2 regions of the Pseudarthrobacter sp. SORGH_AS 212 genome follow, and region 2 is predicted to be linked to the other one. Evidence: predicted binding sites of a transcription regulator. Region 2 holds the regulator's gene; the other holds the start of a gene.
What was found. Region 2 encodes HrcA, which represses chaperone genes, less so after heat shock. Its sites were predicted from a motif close to TTNGCACTCGNNNNNNNCGAGTGCNAA; they were not measured.

Region 1 (7,679 bases), 3.1 Mb from region 2:
GCGCCTCAACGAAATCATCACCAGCCCCAAGCCCTTTCCGCGCTGGATGGTTACCTCGGCCTTCGGTGTCTTCGCCGCTGTGTTCGTGGGCGTGCTCGGCGGCGGGCCAGTATCCTCCGGCATCGCCTTCGCAGCCAACATCGGCATCAGCCTCCTGGCCCGCCAGCTGGGACGCTGGCGGGTCCCTGACTTCTTCATCACGGCGAGCTGTTCCTTCGTGGTCACCCAGCTGGCGCTGCTGCTCTGGCAGTTCGGCCTTACCACCTCGCCGGCCATCGTGGTGGTGGGCGGCATCCTCCTGCTGCTGCCCACAGGCCGCCTGGTCTCCTCGGTGCAGGATGCCATTAACGGCTTCCCCGTCACGGCCGCCGGACGTTTCCTCTCAACGCTCCTGACGTTCGGCGCCATCGTGGCAGGCATCGCCGTCGCCTTCGTAGTGGGCGAGCTGACCGGTGCGCAGCGGATCGACGTCACCGAAACGTTCCCGCCCGCCTACGACCTGTGGGTCCTCATCATCTTCGTGGCGGTGGCCGTGATGGCCATTGGCATCACCGAGCAGACCAGCTGGCAGCTGCTGCTGCCCACCGCAGCTGTGGGAGTCATCGGCTACCTGGTGCTGCTGGGCGGCGGACTGCTGGGCATCGGCGACCGGTTCGCGCCTGCACTGGCGGCCGTGGTGATCGGCCTGCTGGCCCGGGTGCTGGCACTGCGCATGGGAGCCCCGCAACTGGTGGTGGCAGTCCCCGCAGCACTGATCCTGTTGCCGGGCCTGACGATCTTCCGGTCCATGTACGTGCTCACCATCGAGGAATCGGAAATCCTGCTCGGTGCCGGCGGGATGCTCAGCGCCGGGGCCATCGTCCTGGGCACCGCGGGCGGCATCGTTCTGGGCGACACCCTGGCCCGCCCGTTCACCCGCAGCCTGGCCAGCAATGAACGCCGGCGAGCCCGGCGCCGCTAGGCTCGGGAAGGTCCAACAAAAGCGCGCCCCGGGCTCCTGCCCGGGGCGCGCTTTTGTTGCTCGGTTCGCGCCGGGATGTGCCGCTAGATTTTACCGACGGGGAGCTTCTTCTCCGCCTGGAAGACATCCTCGACCCGGCCCTGGGCCCAGTAGCCGGACAGCGATACCTGGCTGCGCTCAAGTCCCCGCTGGGCGAAGAAGACATCCCGCAGCGCCTTCATGTAGCCGCGCTCTCCATGGGCAAAGACGTCCACCGTCCCGGAAAGCCATTTCGCACCGGCCACGGCGTCCACGAGCAAGCGGCTGGCACCGGCCGGTTCCCCGTTGCGGGTCAGCCACTCGACCCGTACTCCGGCCGGGGCAGAAACGGGCTGGATGTCGGCCTCGGTATCCACTTCAAGGAACGCCAGCCCCGTGGCCCCCGCAGGCAGTGCCTCCAGGCTCGCTGCGATGGCCGGCAATGCGGCCTCGTCACCGGCGAACAGGTACCAGTCGGCGTCGGGGTTGGGGTTGTACGCGCCCCCGGGGCCAGTGAACGTCAGGGTGTCGCCCGGTTCCGCAGCAGCCGCCCACGGGCCGGCCAGCCCTTCATCCCCGTGGACCACGAAGTCGATGGCAAGCTCGCGTGCCTCAGGATCGACCCGGCGGATGGTGTAGGTGCGGGTGGTGGGCCACTGCTCCCGCGGCATGGTTTCGCGGATGGTGGCCAGATCAAAGGAAGCGGGGTATTCCACGCCGGGCTGCGGGAAGATGATCTTGACGTACCGGTCAGCGAAGCTGTTGTTCACGAAATCCCCGAAGCCGTCACCACCGGCCACAATCCGCACCATATGGGGGGACAACGACTCCCTCCTCAGTACCGTGAGGGTGACCTGGGGGCGGCTCTTTTTCGGGGCGCCGGCGGCGGCGGGAACAGTGCTCATAAGGCAAGCCTAAGCTAGGGCAAAGGCGGGAGTTCCCAGGTTACGGCCTCGGCACCCTGCTCCTGCAGCAGCCGGTTCACCCCGCTGAAGGGCCGGGAACCGAAGAAGCCCCTCGATGCCGACAGCGGGCTGGGGTGGGCGCTGGACACGGCCGGCCGGCCGGCCAGCAACGGGCGCACCGACTCGGCGTCCTTGCCCCACAGCACCGCAACCAGCGGCAGGGGTGACCCGTCCGCAGAGGTGCGGGCCGCGAGGGCGGTGACTGCCGCCGTCGTAACCCTCTCCCAGCCCTTGCCCCGGTGCGACCCGGCCGCCCCGGCGCGGACACTCATGACCCGGTTCAGGAGCAGCACGCCCTGGCCGGCCCAGGCGGAGAGGTCGCCATGGATCCGCGGCGGCAGGCCCAGGTCGGATTCCAGTTCCCGGTAGATGTTGGCAAGGCTGCGGGGGATGGGCCGCACCTGCCCGTCCACGGCAAAGGAGAGGCCGACGGCGTGTCCCGGCGTGGGGTAGGGGTCCTGTCCCACGATCAGTACTTTGACGTCCGCCAGCGGTTGGCCGAAGGCGCGCAGGACGTTCGACGGCGCCGGGAGGACATGGCGCCCGGCGGACTCCTCCGCAGCCAGGAAGGCCAGCACCTGCCGGAGTTCGGCTTCCACGCCGGAAAGGGCGGCTGCCCAGTCGGGGGCAACGAGCCTCTCCAGCGGCAGCCCGGCAAGTTCAGCGAATCCACCGCCGGGCAGGGGCTCCGGTTCCAGTTCGAACAACGCATCTGATTCAGCCACCGTCCCATTCTTGCAGGGCACTGGACGCGCGGAACGGGCCCGGGGGCGGAGTGGGATGCCAAATGACAACGCTGTTATTCGTCCGTAGCATGGGGGTGAGACATTTTCCGTAACCAGTGAAGGAGTGCGCCGTGGCTGAACCGGCCCGGGAACAACTGACCGGTTACCTGCCGGAGGGCGGCGGGGGAGACGGCGAGGCCAACTCACTGTTGGCAGACTTCACCCTCAAGGATTCGCCGCTGACCGAGCGTGAGCAGCAGATCCTTGCCCTGGAGCGGCAGTGGTGGAAGTACGCCGGAGCCAAGGAGCAGGCCGTCAGGGAACTCTTCGACCTCTCCGCAACGCACTACTACCAGGTGTTGAATGCCCTGATCGACAGGGAAGATGCGCTGGCCCACGATCCCATGCTGGTTAAGCGATTGCGTAGACTACGTACGTCGCGCCACCGTGCACGCACTGCGCGGCGACTGGGATCCGACGCCTAGGACGCCCGCCTTTTCAGCAGCCACCAGCAAGGATCCATCCCACCATGACCAAATACGCCCGCGATGAATTCGACAAGGTCCCGGAGACAGCATCGCGACAAGGTGTCCACCGGACGGCGACCGCACCGTCCCGCGTGCGGCTGTGGCCCATCCTTGCCGTTGGCATTGCGGCCCTGGCCATCGGCCTGGTGTCCTTCCTGATCCTGCCCAAGCTGGGCCTTGGCGGGACCGAAAGCCAGGCCTCGGCGGTCGTGTCCGAGGCGCCGCTGGCTGACACAGGCGCCACGCCTTCCGCCGCTGCGGACAAGGCATCCGAACCGTCGGCTTCGGCCGAGCCATCCACGGACCCCAGTGCCGAAAGCACCGCCGAGCCGGAACCCGAGCCCAGCGCCACGGCGTCGGTGGGGCCGGAACTGGACAAGACCCAGCCGGTGGCCGTTTACAACGCTGCCGGAACATCCGGACTCGCCAGCCGGGTGGGCGGAACGGTGAAGGCGGCGGGCTGGACGCTGGGGCAGGTGGGCAACTGGGCCGGCGCCCCGCAGCAGGGCTCCACGGTGTACTACGCCGGGGCGGACCAAGCAGCCAATGCGCGCGAGCTGGCCAACCTGCTGGGCGTGCCCACCGTAGTGGCGAGCACCGAATTCCAGGTGCCGCTGGTGGTCGTCCTGGGGCCCGGCTACCGCTAACCCCGGACAAAATTCCGGCGGTCACGCCTGAATAACGTTTACCGCACCCGCTGCCGGCCGCCTGCAGGACGGGGCAGCCTTTGGCTAGAGTGAAATCCAGGCTCCTGCCCGGTCCCCGCAACGCACGTCAATGACTCGGCACCGCAGCAGGGGTCCTCCGGTCTCAACGGAAAGAGTGGGTCATCATGGCACTGGGAACCGTCAAATGGTTCAACGCCGAAAAGGGCTACGGTTTCATCACCGTGGACGGTTCCGGGGACGATGTCTTCGTGCATTGGTCGGCAATTCAGGGTGAAGGCTACCGGGCGCTCGATGAGGGCCAGCGGGTGGAACTTGAAGTCGGGGAAGGCGAAAAAGGCCCGCAGGCCGAAAGCGTCCGGCCCGCCGGGTGATGCATCCTCCCCGCCCAGCGGACCGCCGTCGACCGGTGTTTGCCGCATCCCTTGCTGCCGTCCTGGCCCTCAGTGCCTGCTCCGGAGTTACCGGCAATGCCCGTGTGGACACCGTGGAAGCGTCCGGCGACGGAGTCCTCCGTGTAGGGCTGATCCTGGACAACACCGGGGACAGCAGCTTCCTCAATACCTCCCAGCTCGCCGCGGCCCAGCTTGCCGTCCGCGAAATCAATGCCGCCGGCGGCCATAAGGGCAGGCCCGTGGAACTCCTTCCCGTCCAGGCCGGCGGGGATACCGCCGCGCAGGCCCACGCGCTGGTCTCCGACAAGGCGGACGTGGTGATCGGTCCCACCGATTCAAGCCACGCCACCGAGGCTATCGATGTCCTGTCCCGGGCGCGGACCCCACTGATATCGCCCGCCAACACCGCCGCAGGCCTCAGCAGCGCCGAATCGGGCGGCTACTACTTCCGGACCACGGCCGCGGACGTTGCGCAGGGACCCGTCCTGGCCAAGCTCGCCAAGGACGGGGGCGCCAAGACCATCGCCATCCTCCACCAGGAGGGTACCTACGGCAAGGAAGTTGCTGCCGCAGTTGCCGACGCCGCCGCAGGGGCCGGGCTGCAGGTCCTGGACAACGCCGGGTTTGCCGCCGGCGAGGCCGGGGACGCCGCCCGGAAAGCCGGGGCCGCGAAGCCGGATGCCGTCGTCGTGGTTGCCCGCGAAGGGTCGCAGGGGGCACTGGCGGAACTCAACAACGCGGGGCTCTCCGGGGCCGGCCTGCTGCTCAGCGATGGAGCGTTCGCGCGCTACGGATCGAAACTCGGGACCAAGGCGCTGGACGGCTCCAGGGCCGTAGTGTCCGGTCAGCTTCCCAGCGCCGCCTTCCAGGCCCGCCTGTTGGGCGTGGACGAGGGACTGAAAGATGTTTCGTATGCTGCGGAAACGTTCGATGCGGTAACCCTCGCTGCCCTGGCGGCGGCGCGAGCGCAGGATGACGCCGGCCCCTCCATCGCTGCCAACCTCGTGGCCGTCTCCGGCGGGACCGCCGCCGAATCCCAAGCCACTGCAGCGGCGCCCTGCACCACCTACAAGGACTGCCTGCCCGCCCTCGCCTCAGGGGCCGGCATCAACTACGACGGCGAGTCAGGTCCCATCGCCTTCGACACCAACGGGGATATCACCTCCGCTGCCTTCACGGTGTTCACCTATGGCAGCGACAACATCCCAACGGCAACAGGCCGCGAAACCGCCGGCCGCGGCGGCAGCTGATCGCCCTCGGCGAATACGGGCCATAAACGCGGACCCGGTGGTCACTTTCGCTTGCACTCTCACCGGGGGAGTGCTAATTATTGAGTTAGCACTCTGACGTACCGACTGCTAAAGGCAACGCCCGGTTAAGCCGGCGGCGCCCGGCATCGGCCGAGGAGCGAAGAAACACCTTACTGGAGTGAGGTTCCCACGCGGAGGCATACAGAGGCTGCCGTTCAGGAACCGTCCGTCGCGGGCACTGCAGCTGAGGTTCATTCTTAACGACTGTCCCGAAAGGACTATTGCCGTTATGGCCAAGATCATTGCATTTGATGAAGAGGCACGCCGCGGCCTTGAGCGGGGCCTGAACATCCTCGCCGACGCCGTTAAGGTCACCCTCGGCCCGCGTGGACGCAACGTCGTCCTCGAAAAGAAGTGGGGCGCCCCCACGATCACCAACGATGGTGTTTCCATCGCCAAGGAGATCGAGCTGGACGATCCCTACGAGAAGATCGGCGCCGAGCTGGTCAAGGAAGTTGCCAAGAAGACTGACGACGTCGCAGGCGACGGCACCACCACGGCTACCGTGCTGGCCCAGGCCCTGGTCAAGGAAGGCCTGCGCAACGTTGCCGCCGGCGCCGACCCGCTGTCCCTCAAGCGCGGCATCGAAAAGGCCGTTGAGGCCGTCACCGCCGAGCTGCTGAACTCCGCCAAGGAAATCGAAACCAAGGAAGAGATCGCGGCCACCGCCTCCATCTCCGCCGGTGACGACGAGATCGGTGCCCTCATCGCCGAAGCCCTGGACAAGGTGGGCAAGGAAGGCGTCATCACGGTCGAGGAGTCCAACACCTTCGGCCTGGAACTGGAACTCACCGAAGGCATGCGCTTCGACAAGGGTTACATCTCCGCCTACTTCGTCACCGACGCTGAGCGCCAGGAAACGGTCCTTGAGGATCCGTACATCCTGATCGTCAACTCCAAGATCTCCAACGTCAAGGAACTGGTTGCTGTCCTGGAAAAGGTCATGCAGTCCAACAAGCCGCTGCTGATCATCGCCGAAGACATCGAGGGTGAGGCCCTGGCCACCCTGATCGTCAACAAGATCCGTGGCACCTTCAAGTCCGTCGCCGTCAAGGCTCCGGGCTTCGGTGACCGCCGCAAGGCACAGCTCGTCGACATTGCCGTGCTCACCGGCGGCCAGGTCATCTCCGAAGAAGTCGGCCTGAAGCTGGAAACGGCTGGACTCGAACTCCTGGGCCAGGCACGCAAGGTTGTTGTGACCAAGGACGAGACCACCATCGTCGAGGGTGCAGGCGACGCCGACCAGATCGCCGGCCGGGTTTCCCAGATCCGCGCCGAGATCGAGAACTCCGACTCCGACTACGACCGCGAGAAGCTGCAGGAGCGCCTGGCCAAGCTGGCCGGCGGCGTTGCAGTCATCAAGGCCGGTGCCGCCACGGAGGTTGAGCTCAAGGAGCGCAAGCACCGCATCGAAGACGCCGTGCGCAACGCCAAGGCTGCCGTCGAGGAAGGCATCGTCGCCGGTGGCGGCGTGGCCCTCATCCAGGCCGGCGCCAAGGCGTTCGCCAACCTGCAGCTGTCCGGCGACGAAGCAACCGGTGCGAACATCGTCCGCGTTGCCATCGACGCCCCGCTGAAGCAGATCGCGTTCAACGCCGGCCTCGAGCCCGGCGTCGTCGTCGACAAGGTCCGCGGCCTGCCCGCCGGCCACGGCCTCAACGCAGCCACCGGCGAGTACGTCGACCTGCTGGCGGCCGGCGTCAACGACCCCGTCAAGGTGACCCGCTCTGCCCTGCAGAACGCGGCTTCCATTGCCGGCCTGTTCCTCACCACCGAGGCAGTTGTTGCTGACAAGCCCGAGAAGAACGCTGCTCCTGCCGGCGGCGACGACATGGGTGGCATGGGCGGAATGGGCGGCTTCTAGCCCTTCCGTCCGGGACCTGTCCCGCTGATACAAGAATGCGGCCCCCTCTTTGGAGGGGGCCGCATTCTGCGTTTTCCGTGCTGCCGGGTCTACTTCTTCGCGCTGGCGAGCATTCCTTCGACTTCCTTCTTGAAGGCGTCGGCGGCGGCCTGCGGAGTCAGCCGGTCATACAGCACTTCGTCGGTGTAGCGCTTGATCACGTTCTGCACGCTGCCGGCACCCACTGGCGGGACAGGGGGTGCGTCCTTG
Region 2 (7,679 bases):
AAATGTACCGGGACAGGGCTACCAGCCCCGCCTCGTCCACCTGGACGCCGGATTCGTTGTTCACCTCGATGCTCATGCGTGCTCCCCCCGCTTTTCCCTGCCGGCCGTTTGCCGGGCACGGTTCCTTTGCCTGTCGTCCCAGATGCTGTAGGCATTGACGATGTCTCCCACGAGGCGGTGCCGTACCACGTCCGCCGCATCAAGGACGGAGAAGTTCACGCCTTCGATGCCGTGCAGGATCTCCTCCACGATCCGCAGCCCGGACCGTTTCCCGAAGGGCAGGTCCACCTGGGTGACGTCACCGGTGACCACCATCTTGGAACCGAAGCCCAGCCGGGTGAGGAACATCTTCATCTGTTCCGGGGTGGTGTTCTGGGCCTCATCCAGGATGATGAATGCGTCATTGAGCGTCCGGCCGCGCATGTAGGCCAGTGGAGCCACCTCAATGGTTCCGGCTGCCATGAGCCGTGGAATGGATTCGGGGTCCATCATGTCGTGGAGCGCATCGTAGAGCGGCCTCAGGTAGGGGTCGATCTTGTCGCTCAGGGTTCCGGGCAGGAATCCGAGGCGTTCGCCTGCTTCGACGGCCGGGCGGGTAAGGATGATGCGGCTGACTTCCTTCTGCTGAAGGGCCTGGACAGCCTTGGCCATGGCCAGGTACGTCTTGCCGGTTCCGGCGGGGCCGATGCCGAAAATGACGGTGTTGTCATCGATGGCGTCGACGTAGTTCTTCTGGTTCAGCGTCTTGGGCCGGATGGTCCTGCCCCGGCTGGAGAGGATGTCGTGCGTCAGCACATCCACGGGGTTCTGGAGCGACTGGCTCCGGAGCAGTGCCACCAGCTGCTGCAGGACCGCGGGGGTGATGACGGTGCCGCGTGCCACCAGGCCGCGGACTTCCTGGAGGAGCCGCATGATCCGGGGGACGTCGCCGGCCGGGCCGCTGAGGGAAAGTTCGTTGCCGCGGACGTGGAAGTTGACCTCCGGGAACTGCTCCTCGATGTACCGCAGCGCCTCATCGTGGCTGCCGAGTGACTGGACCATCTGATCGGAATTGTCGAAAAGGACTACCTCGGTCCGGACGCCGGGAAGGGTGTGGGGAAATTCCCCGGCAGTGCCCTCTCCCGTGTTGAGCCGGCGCTTTCCGTTGGCTGATTCAGTCATGGTGCTGGCCCGCAGGCCTGTGGTCCCCTCGAGGTAGTTTCTGCTGTCGTCCCGGTCCGGGAAACCAGTGCCAGGTTTCTGCGCTCCGTGATCCTTTTATCTTACGCCAGCGCACCCTGCCCTCCGGCAAAGCGGAACAGAGGGAGACCGTAGGCGGCCACACGCACGAGGGGACAGGGAACAGCTGCGCCCACGCAGTATCGGTCATTAGGTATCAACTTCATATCGTCCTCATATCGTTCCCGTTGCAGTTGTGCCCCATGGCCGGAACCGGGCAAATCGCTTCGCCGGGCTGTGCAATGCTGGAAATCCAGCCACGGCTGTGACATTGGGCCGACCGGGGAACGGCCCTCACGACAGGAAAGGAAAGGCACAAGTGCCGGATACCGTTGCGCCCCGCCGGGCAGGTCGACACGTGGGCCGCGCCCGCGCGTTCGTGCTGGCAGGTGTCCTGACGGCCGTGCCGATCCTTGCCGGTTGCGTAGCAGAACCTGGCCCCTCCCCCACGGGCACCCTCATGACCGGGCCTGCGACCACGGGAAGCCAGGAGCCGCCTTCCACCAGCGCCCCGCTGGAAACCACGCAGTCGTCCAACAAGGCGCCCGTTTACTGGATAGGCCGCAGCAGCAGCAACGTCTTCCTGTACAGGGAGTTCCGGGACGTGCCTGAACAGGAGAACCCGGTGACGCGCGCACTGCGCGCCATGATGTCCGATAAGCCCCTTGACCCTGACTTCTTCACCCCGTGGCAGAACCCCGGCAAGCTGGCCACCTCGATTTCCGGCAAGGACGTCATCACCGTCGATGTCTCCGAGGACGCCTTCAACAGCAACCTGGATGCGGACATGGCCGCCCGGGCAGTCCAGCAGCTCGTCTACACGGCCACTGCTGCCGCAGCCAGTTCCGGGTTGATCGACTCCGGCCAGCAGATCCGGGTACGGATCCTTGTGGACGGCCACACCGACTACATGGCTTTCGGGCAGGTTCAGCTGGGCGCCCTGATGACCAGGACGGCGGGCTTGGTGGCTCCTGTCTGGATCATCGATCCCCAGGAAAGCTCCGAAGTGGCGGACGGCAGTGTCAAAATCACCGGACGCAGCACATCGGCGGGCGGCAAGCTTCGCTGGCAGATCCTGCGGACCGGGGACAACGGCGCCAAGGCGCCCTTCCTCACCGGCGAAACCACGGCGTCGTCGGAACAGGGGCAGGCAGGAGTGTTCACGCTGGCCCTGACCCTCCCCGCCGGGGACTACGAACTGAGGGTCGCCCAGGCCGGGTCCGACGGCGGGCCGGACCAGTTCGAGGACAACCGGTCCTTCAAGGTCAGGTAGCGTCCCAGCGCCCCAGGATGTCGCTGGAGAGCACGACGGCGGCAGGACCGGCCGTGGATGAGCGCAGCACGTGGTGGCCCAGAAGGGCCGTGACGGCTCCGCGATCGCAGAGGCGCGTCACCTCCCGTGGGCTGATTCCACCCTCCGGGCCCACGATGAGGAGCACTTCACTGGTTCCGGTGCCGCTGGCACCGTCCCAGCCTTCCAGGACAGAACGGAGGGGCCGCACTGCGTCTTCGTGCAGGATGACTGCAAGGTCCGCGGCTTCCACGGCGGCAGCAAGTGCAGCGGTGTCGACGGCGGGACGCACCTCAGGGACCCATGCCCGCCGTGCCTGCTTGGCGGCAGCGCCCACCACGGACTGCCATTTGGCGTGCGCCTTGGCGGCCCGGTCACCTTTCCACCGGACGATGGAACGTTCGGACTGCCAGGGAATGACGGCGTCGATGCCCAGTTCAGTGGCGGTCTCGATGGCGAGCTCATCGCGGTCGCCCTTGGCGAGGGCCTGCACCAGGACCAGTCGGACACTGGGGCGGGCCTCCTCCACCAGGGCACCGCACCGCACCGTGAGGCGGGTGCCTGCGGCCTCAGCCACAGTCCCGCTCATGCGGGTACCCGCGCCGTCGACGATGTCCACGGCTTCGCCCGCCGCGAGGCGCTTTACGGCGACCGCGTGGCGCGCCTCCGGGCCCTCCAGGACAAACTCCATGCCCTCCTCCAGCCCGTCAAGGGATCCGGCGGAGGCAAAAAAGACGGGGTTGCTCACCGCTACAGGTTACCCAGCCGGTCCCGCAGCTTCGCGAACATCCCGCCGCTGGCAGCGAGCTTGCCTTCGGTGATCTGTTCTCCGCGGAGCTTGGCGAGCTGCCGGAGGAGCTCCTCCTGCGCTGCGTCGAGCTTAGCCGGCGTTTCCACCTGCAGGTGCACCTTCAGGTCGCCGCGGCCGTATCCGCGCAGGTGGGTGACGCCAAGGCCGCGGAGGGTGATGATTTCACCGGACTGGGTGCCTGGCTTCACGTCGATGTCCTGGGTTCCGTCGAAGGTCTCCAGGCTGACGTCGGTGCCCAGCGCTGCCGCCGTCATGGGAATGTTCAGGGTTGCGTGCAGGTCGTCGCCGTCCCGCACATAGGTGGCGTCGTTGTTGACGCGGACCTCTACGTAGAGGTCGCCGGAGGGGCCGCCCGCCGGGCCGGCCTCGCCCTGTCCGGTCAGCTGGATGCGTGTTCCGGTTGCGACGCCGGCAGGAACCTTGATGGTCAGGGAACGGCGGCTTCGGATGCGGCCCTGGCCGCTGCATTCATTGCAGGGGTCCTTGATAACCGTGCCGAAACCCTCGCAGGTACCGCACGGTGCAGCGGTCATGACCTGGCCGAGGATCGAACGGACAGCGCGCTGGACCTGGCCACTGCCCCCGCAGATGTCGCAGCGTTCGGGGTGCGTCCCCGGACGGCAGCATGACCCCTCACAGGTGGGGCAGGTGACTGCAGTGTCCACCTCAAGCTTTTTGTTGACGCCGAAGACAGCGTCCCGCAGTTCGATACGGACGCTGATGAGTGCATCCTGGCCGCGGCGGACCCGTGAGGCGGGTCCGGAGGATCCCCCGGCGCCGAAGAACGTGTCGAAGATGTCCTGGAAGGCAAAGCCCTGGCCGGCGTAGCTTCCGCCACCAAATCCGTTGTCGGTGCCGTTCTCGTTGCCGGTGGTGTCGTAAACCCGGCGTTTCTGCGGATCGGAGAGGACTTCGTAGGCGTGCGTCACCGCCTTGAAGCGGTCCGCCGCATCTTCGCCCGGGTTGACGTCAGGGTGGAGTGTCCGGGCCAGCTTGCGGTAGGCCTTCTTGATTTCTTCTCCGGTGGCTTCCGGTGAAACTCCAAGGACGTCATAGTGGCTGCTCAAAGTTCGTATCTCTTCCTTGTTGTACTGCCTGCGGTGGGGCTGCCGTGCGGGCCCGGCGGCTGTGGTGCCGGGCCGGGCCGGTCAGGGACCCAGGATGCGGGAAAGGTAACGGGCAACTGCCCTGACGGCCGCCATGGTGTTGGGATAGTCCATCCGGGTGGGACCCAGGATGCCGATCTTGGCCACGCTGTCCGGACCGTAGCCGGTGGCCACGACCGACGCTTCGGCCAAGCCGTCGTAAGGGTTTTCGCGGCCGATGCTGACGGCCACGCCACGGTGGTCCTGCGCCATGTCGCTCAGCAGCCGCAGCATCACCACCTGTTCTTCCAAAGCTTCCAGCACGGGGCCGATGCTCAGCGGAAAGTCGACATTGGACCGGGCCAGGTTGGCCGTGCCGGCCATGACCATCCGGTCCTCGCGGCTGCTGTGCGCAAGTATTTCCAGGGCGTGGGCCAGCGACTGCGCCGCCTGCCGCTCCCCCGGACTGACAGAGGAGACGACGGCGGGAAGGGCCTGCGCCAGCCGGGCCAGCGGTGTTCCGGCCAGGGTTCCCAGGAAACGGCTACGCAGCGCGGACAGCGCTTCGTCCGCGAGGTCCTGCCCGGCGTCGATGACGCGCTGCTCCACGTTGCCGCTGTTCGCGATCAGGACCACCAGGACCTTGCGCGGCGCCAGCAGGACGAACTCGATGTGCCGGATCAGCGCCCGGCTGAGGTGGGGGTACTGGACCACTGCCACCTGGTTGGTCAGCTGGGACAACAGCCGCACGGTGCGGTCGAGGACGTCGTCAAGGTCGTCGGATCCCTCCAGAAGGGACTGGATGGCGCGCCGTTCGGCTTGCGAGAGCGGCTTCACGGCCGAAATCTGGTCCACGAACAATCGGTAACCCTTGTCCGTGGGAATCCGGCCGGCGCTGGTGTGCGGCGCCGTGATGAGGCCCTCGTCCTCAAGCGCCGCCATATCGTTCCGGATGGTGGCACTGGAAACGCCCAGGTGATGCCTTTCCACCAGGGCCTTGGAACCTACCGGCTCGCGGGAGTGGACGTAGTCCTCCACGATGGCCCGCAGTACTTCAAGCTTGCGCGGCTCACTCACACTCCACCTCCATCCAGTCGGGGTGGATCAGCCACCCGTTCCTTCCTGCCAGTCTGCACGCACTCGAACATGCACTCGAACTGTTAGCACTCGACATGCCTAAGTGCTAACAGTCTATTATGCCTTGGCCCGTTGTTAGCATTGGTACCGCTCCGGGCGAAATTCCGGGACAAGACCTACGGCGAGGCGGAGTGACCATGGATTACCAGAACTGGGGCCCGAGGGACATGTCGGCTCCCGCCCGTACACAACTGCCGGAAGTGCCTGTGGAACGGGGCATGGTGCTCGAAGACGTACAGTCCGGATGGGTAGGGGCCGTCACCCGGGTGGAAAAGTCCGGCGGCATGCACGTGGTGGCCCTCGAAGACCGGCGCGGAAAGTCGCGGACCTTCCGGCTGGGATTTGGGTTCCTCCTCGAGGGCCGTGCCATCAGGCTGATGCCACCGGCACCCCGGCCCGCAGCGGGCAGCCCGGCAGCCGGGCGCACCGCCTCAGGTTCCGTACGTGTCGCAGGCCAGCGCGCGCAGGTGGCCAAGGCGAGCCGCATCTGGGTGGAAGGCAAGCACGACGCCGAACTCGTCGAGAAGGTATGGGGAGACGACCTCCGGGTGGAGGGCATCGTCGTCGAACCCCTGCATGGCATCGACGACCTCGCCGGGGCGGTAAAGGAATTCAGGCCCGGCCCGGGCCGTCGGCTGGGCGTGCTGGTGGACCATCTGGTCCCGGACTCCAAGGAGTCCCGCATTGCTGACGCTGTCATGGCCGGCCCTGGCGCTGCTGGCAACGTCCTGATTGTCGGCCACCCCTATGTGGATGTGTGGCAGGCCATCCGGCCTTCCGTGCTGGGCATTCCGCAGTGGCCGTCCGTACCGCGGGGCCAGGACTGGAAAACCGGGATCCTCAAGGCGTTCGGCTGGCCGCACTCCACGAAGGAGGACGTCGGGCTGGGATGGCAGAAACTGCTCGGCGCCGTCCATACCTACGCAGACCTGGAGGCCTCACTGCTGGGCCGGGTGGAGGAAGTCATCGACTTCCTTACAGCACCCTGACGGACGCCGGACCGGCAAACACCAGTATTCTTGATACTGCGGTGCCCCGCGATCCGCAGCGGCGCCGAAGCACCAACTGCATCCCCAGCATCAATTTGCACTTTTCGAAGGAACAGACTGTGGCAGAAAACGCACGCGAGCACAGGGACGGCCAAAGCAGCACCGGCCGTTCCGAATACCACGGCGTCCCCGCGAATGCGCTGCCGCTCACGGCCAGCGAAGACCGGCAATGGGCCACCCTGGCACACTTCGGCGGGATCCTGGGCTGCGTCCCCGCCCTGCTGATCTTCCTCATCTTCCGCGACCGGGGGCCCTTCACGGCCCAGGAGTCGAAGGAGGCCCTGAACTTCAGCTTGCCGCCCACCATCGCAGCGGTAGTGGCGAACATCCTGGTGTTCATTCCCGTGGTCGGAAACATCTTTGCCGTGATCGCCACGTTGATCTGGATTGCCCTGACGTGCTTTTCGGTGGCGGCCGGCATCCACGTCAACCGCGGCCAACCGCACCGGTACCAGTTCAACCTGCGCTGGATCAAGTAGTCCCGCCGGCTCCCTGCCGCCGCAAGCCGGTCCGGGGACCTCTTCGGCCCTGAGCCCACCCGCAGCATCCCAGCCCTAGTCGGGCAGGATCCGGCGTACCACCGCGTCGGCCAGGAGCCGGCCCTTCAGCGTCAGGACCAGCGTCCCCCGGAATGCTGCGCCCGGATCCACCAGCCCCTCAGCAATGAGCCCGGCGATCTGGTGCCGCCCCACTGTATCCAGGCTTGCCACTTCCAGCCCGGACTGGAGGCGGGCCTCAAGCATGACCCGCTCCACGTTCCGGGTCTCTGCGTCCAGGGTTTCGCGTCCGGCGGCCGGAGAGTTCCCCTGCGCCAGCCGGCCGGCATACGCGGCAGGATGCTTCACGTTCCACCAGCGCACGCCGCCCACATGCGAGTGCGCGCCCGGCCCGATTCCCCACCAGTCGTCGCCGCGCCAGTAAGCGAGGTTGTGCCGGCAGGCCTGTTCCGGCGTGCGTGCCCAGTTGCTGACCTCGTACCACTCCAGGCCTGCAGAGGTGATCAGGCGGTCAGCGAGCTCGTACTTGTCTGCGTGATCGTCGTCGTCGATGCCCGGGACCTCGCCGCGCCGGATCTGCGCCGCCAACTT

Region 1: the regulator HrcA is predicted to act here: its motif matches at 5,592-5,618, upstream of groL (chaperonin GroEL).

The regions. Positions count from the first base shown of each region.
Region 1 is NZ_JAUTAA010000001.1:1,048,146-1,055,824, reverse strand. Features, by position in the region: gene QE394_RS04700 (threonine/serine exporter family protein) at 1-961, shown strand, start outside; gene QE394_RS04695 (siderophore-interacting protein) at 1,045-1,884, opposite strand; gene QE394_RS04690 (uracil-DNA glycosylase) at 1,899-2,669, opposite strand; gene QE394_RS04685 (DUF3263 domain-containing protein) at 2,801-3,154, shown strand; gene QE394_RS04680 (LytR C-terminal domain-containing protein) at 3,199-3,843, shown strand; gene QE394_RS04675 (cold-shock protein) at 4,029-4,235, shown strand; gene QE394_RS04670 (ABC transporter substrate-binding protein) at 4,235-5,506, shown strand; gene groL (chaperonin GroEL) at 5,796-7,430, shown strand; gene QE394_RS04660 (sugar ABC transporter substrate-binding protein) at 7,520-7,679, opposite strand, start outside.
Region 2 is NZ_JAUTAA010000001.1:4,166,887-4,174,565, reverse strand. Features, by position in the region: gene ybeY (rRNA maturation RNase YbeY) at 1-76, opposite strand, end outside; gene QE394_RS19165 (PhoH family protein) at 73-1,161, opposite strand; gene QE394_RS19160 (GerMN domain-containing protein) at 1,538-2,491, shown strand; gene QE394_RS19155 (16S rRNA (uracil(1498)-N(3))-methyltransferase) at 2,484-3,257, opposite strand; gene dnaJ (molecular chaperone DnaJ) at 3,260-4,387, opposite strand; gene hrcA (heat-inducible transcriptional repressor HrcA) at 4,469-5,482, opposite strand; gene QE394_RS19140 (DUF3097 domain-containing protein) at 5,680-6,531, shown strand; gene QE394_RS19135 (DUF4870 domain-containing protein) at 6,651-7,070, shown strand; gene hemW (radical SAM family heme chaperone HemW) at 7,146-7,679, opposite strand, start outside.